DNA from 2 places in the Lactobacillus gasseri ATCC 33323 genome. Region 1 is predicted to be linked to the other one. Evidence: riboswitches for the same ligand, from Rfam matches in the RefSeq annotation. Region 1 holds a riboswitch; the other holds the start of a gene.

Region 1 (2,208 bases):
TACCAACAGTAATTGCCATAGCGAAAATTAAAGCATTTTCCCAATTGCCACGTATTATTTCATTAATCAGCAAAACAACTGGAACAATAATCAGGATTAATGTCAAAAAGATTTTAGTTAATTTTTTCATACTAAAATTAAAAAGATTGTTTTCTAGATTAATCTTAGAAAGATTTTGAGCTATTTTTCCAAAAACAGTTTCTTTACCAGTCGCAAAAACAACGCCAATTCCTGAACCTGAAAGAATAATTGTGCCTGCATATAAAATATTAGCGTAATCTAAGTTATTGTTTTTGCCAGTGTAATTAGTAGCTCTCTTTTTCACAGTATCTTCTTCACCAAGTAATGAACATTCTAAATCATTACTTTTGAGTAATTTAACGTCCGCTGGAACAATATCTCCAGCTTTAAGTAGTACCACATCACCAATTGTTAGATCACGAGTTAAAAGTTTCTGTGGTTCACAATCACGCATTACTTGAGTTGTTCTAGAAATTCGATTTATCAAGTTTTGAATATTAGTATTGATACGAATATTTTGCATAGCAGTTAAAATTACTGAAATAAATAAAATTGCTAAAACAAAAATTGCTGGACTTAGGTTAAGAGTACGTTGAGAAGAATTTAAAAAAATTGCTACAATTGCTAAAAAAAGCAGAACGAGGGAAAAAGGAGTTACAAAAGCCTTTAACAAATAGTGAAGTTTAGTCTTATCATGTTTAATTATTATTTCATTAGATCCGTACTTTGCTAAGCGTTGCCTCGCATCTTTACTTTGAAGGCCGCTAATTGAGGTTTTTAATCGTTGCAGCGTCGCAAACTTATCTTCGCATGCAATCCGGCGCACCAGCTTGGTGTCTGTAGTATTTCTTGTGCCGGAAGTGTTGATTTTGAACATCTTCAACATCCTTTCTTAAGAACCTAGCAAACAAACAAAAAGGCCGATGCAAAAACTGCATCGGCTCAAATCCAAGCGATTTTTATACTCGTCGTTCAGTTTTAACACTACGTGACGTAAGGTTATTAAAAATAACTAGCTGGCTGGGGAGGGCCTTATATCGACGATCCCTGTTTGACCCGTTGGCATCTCTGGATGTTGCTGGGCGACAGCATATGTTCACGTAGGAGTCTCACCTAACAGTTTATTTGCTCTAATATTTAATTTCTATTGATACTTTAACGGCTAACTAAGAATTAGTCAAGTCCCTACTTCTTTTTTCGAAAGCTTTTAAATAGAACTAATCCAAAACTTATTAAAGCTGCAATTACTAATCCCCAAACCAAGTTTACACTTTGTGGATGATCTATTTTTTGCAGTTCATCTTGTGTTAACGAATTTTTATCATAAGACAGCTTATCTTTTTGAGCAACCAAAGTAGCGCAAGCATTAAAAACTAGTCGAATCCCAGAATTAAAAGTAGCTGCTTTTTTGCTCCTTAATTTATTCCCTGCATACCGAATAATGTTGCCACATTTATTTTGAGTTAAAAGATCTTGATAATTCTTACCAACAATAATTTGAACATTTTTCTTTTTATTTTGAAGGGCAACGGCAATAATTATCTGATTCTTTAATGGCTGAATTCGATTTAAATCCTTGCTGTCTTTTAAGCTTAAAAGGCGAATTTCAGGTTTAGTTTTAGTCTTTTGATAGCTCTCATTTTTTTGATTAACAAGTTCTTTCGTCTGATTATCAAATAGTCCTTGCGGATCACTAACAAAAGATTTTGTGCTAGCAGTCAATGTTAATATGCAAATTAATAGTGCCACTAAACCAATGACTTTATTTTTCATTGTCAGCCTTCTCCAGCCTGTCTGCTAAGCTTTGAACATATTTATGATCAAGCGTTACTTGTTCAATTGCAACGCCCTTTTCACGCAATAATTTCAAGGCTAAAGGATTATCATGATAATCATAATAATAGTTGATTTTCTTAATACCAGCTTGCACTAAGCACTTACTGCAATTAAAGCAAGGAAAATAAGTAACGTAAATTTCAGTACCTTCAGTTGAAATACCATTTTTAGCGCATTGAATTAAGGCATTCATTTCAGAGTGAATTGTTCTTACGCAATGTCCATCAACCATCAGATGACCAACATCATCACAATGAGGCTGTCCTGAAACACTACCGTTATATCCGGTCGCAATCATCCGGTCATCTTTAACTAATACACTTCCGACTAAGGCACGATCACAGGTAGAAC
Region 2 (2,208 bases), 730 kb from region 1:
ATTCATTTTGATATTCTTGGCTCCACATTTCATCTGGAAGGCGATGAGAAGAAGATAATGTATCAGCGCCAAACTTGCTGGTACTACCAGACGAACTTTAATTTTTTATGATCAAAAAGATATTTTTAAACCAATGAAGACTAAGAAAAATGGCTATCGTTATTATAGTTATAAGTAGTTATATCAAATTAGTTTTATCTTAGGACTGCGTGATTTAGGACTTTTATTAGTAGAAGAAATCAAAGATTACTTGAGCGATTCGAGCAGGGTTGCCTTGAATAGAAAATTAATCCCTTTAAAAAATAAAATTGAATTGCGCATTCAAAGTTTGAAGCAGATTTATCCATTTTACGTCAAAAAGAAAATGATAACTTTCAATTAACCAATGTCGATTTTTATATGGTAAAGAAATGTTTTTTACCTGATCATGATTTTGGGTGTTCGGATTTTAAAGTCGATTGTTCTGAAACTGAAATTGCTTCGACATATAGTCAGTTTTATCAAGAATTAGGTGTGCGTATAATGGCAAATAAAAATTTATCAAGTTTTCTTACAGATTTACCGCAGGCAAAAGCTGATACCTATGCAAATTTAGGTTTTAGAATTATTAAGAAAAAATCATACAATCCAAAAGTTAATATCCCGATAATTACTCAAACTGATGGCAATTATTTGATGTATGGATTTAGAGTAAAAGTAAAGAATTTATAAAAATGCTTGAATAATAAAGAATAATTGTTTAATCTATTAACCGTTAGTTGAATAAAGAAGCAAATGAACTGTTAGGTGAGACTCCTACGTAAATATACGCTGATGCCCAGCAACATCTAGAGATGCCAACGGGTTAAACAGGAATTGTCAACTTAAGGCTTTTCCCAGTCAGCTAGTTAAAAAACTTCACGTTACGTAGTGTTAAAACTGAACGACGAGTATAAATCGCTAAGTTAAGACCAATGCAGTTTTTGCGTTGGTCTTTTTGTTTGTTTGCCGATTTTTTAGAGGGAGAGATTACTATGTTAAAATTCAACTCTAAAGATCGCGTAGTAACTAATGCGACTTTGGCTAAGCAAATTGCTAGACAAGAAAAAAATGAAGTCTTAAAGCAATTGCATACAACAATTAATGGATTAAATCCAGTTCAAGCAAAGCAACGTTTAGGGCAAGATGGCTTAAATGAGGTCTCGAATAAAGAACATCATCCAAAATTACATTTTCTAATCGATGCTTTTATGACACCTTTTACAGGCGTGTTGTTATTTTTAGCAGGTTTATCTTTTTTAACTAACTATGTCTTTGTGCCAGCTGATCAAAAAGATCTGAGTACCGTAATTATCATGATTATGATGGTTCTGATTTCAGGAATTACTAGTTTTATTCAAAATGTAAAAACAAGTGATGCGGTTGATTCATTGCTAAATATGGTTTCTGTAACTACAAATGTTAAACGAGCTGGCGAAGATAAAGAATTACCAACTAAAGATGTAGTAGTTGGCGATATTATTAATTTAGCTGCTGGAGATTTAGTGCCAGCAGATATGTATTTGTTAAAGAGTAAAGACTTATTTTGTTCAGCGAGCTCATTAAATGGTGAGTCAAGTCCAGTTGAAAAGATGGCAGATCAGAAGCCAAAAGAAAGTGATAATTACTTAGATTATCCAAATATCCTTTATGAAGGAACAAATATTGTTTCTGGTTCTGGAATGGGCGTCGTTTTTGCTACAGGTGATAAAACCGTTTTTGGAAATCTGGCCCGTACTCTTGCTCAGAATAAAAACAAAGAGACAACTTTTGACATTGGAATTAAAAATGTTTCTAAAATATTACTAATCATGACAGCTGTAATTGCACCACTAGTGTTTTTGATTAATGGTTTAACTAAAGGCGATTGGCTAAATGCATTAATTTTTGCTATCGCAACGGCTGTTGGTCTGACGCCGGAAATGTTGCCAGTTATCGTGACTAGCAATTTAGTTAAGGGGTCTATTGAAATGGCTAAGCATGAAACCATTGTTAAAAGAATGAATTCAATCCAAAACTTTGGCTCAGCTGATATTCTTTGCACTGATAAGACTGGTACCTTAACACAAGATAAAGTGGTTTTGGAACGACACTATAATTTAAACTTAGAAGAAAAGTCAAAAGTATTAGAGCTTTCATACTTGAATAGTTATTATCAAACAGGGATGAAAGATTTAATTGATAAAGCAG

What was found. A riboswitch is a leader RNA that binds a small molecule or an ion and turns the genes downstream of it on or off. The one in region 1 is predicted to bind magnesium.
Region 2: another riboswitch for magnesium. It lies ahead of mgtA (magnesium-translocating P-type ATPase); the one in region 1 lies ahead of LGAS_RS01000 (P-type ATPase actuator domain-containing protein).

The regions. Positions count from the first base shown of each region.
Region 1 covers NC_008530.1:233,885-236,092, reverse strand. The annotation lists gene LGAS_RS01000 (P-type ATPase actuator domain-containing protein) at 1-907, opposite strand, end outside; M-box (ykoK) riboswitch at 978-1,149, opposite strand; gene LGAS_RS00995 (TPM domain-containing protein) at 1,207-1,794, opposite strand; gene LGAS_RS00990 (deoxycytidylate deaminase) at 1,784-2,208, opposite strand, start outside.
Region 2 covers NC_008530.1:962,041-964,248, forward strand. The annotation lists gene LGAS_RS04715 (glycoside hydrolase family 2 TIM barrel-domain containing protein) at 1-28, opposite strand, end outside; gene LGAS_RS09435 (MerR family transcriptional regulator) at 101-178, shown strand; gene LGAS_RS04720 (hypothetical protein) at 523-711, shown strand; M-box (ykoK) riboswitch at 772-938, shown strand; gene mgtA (magnesium-translocating P-type ATPase) at 1,014-2,208, shown strand, end outside.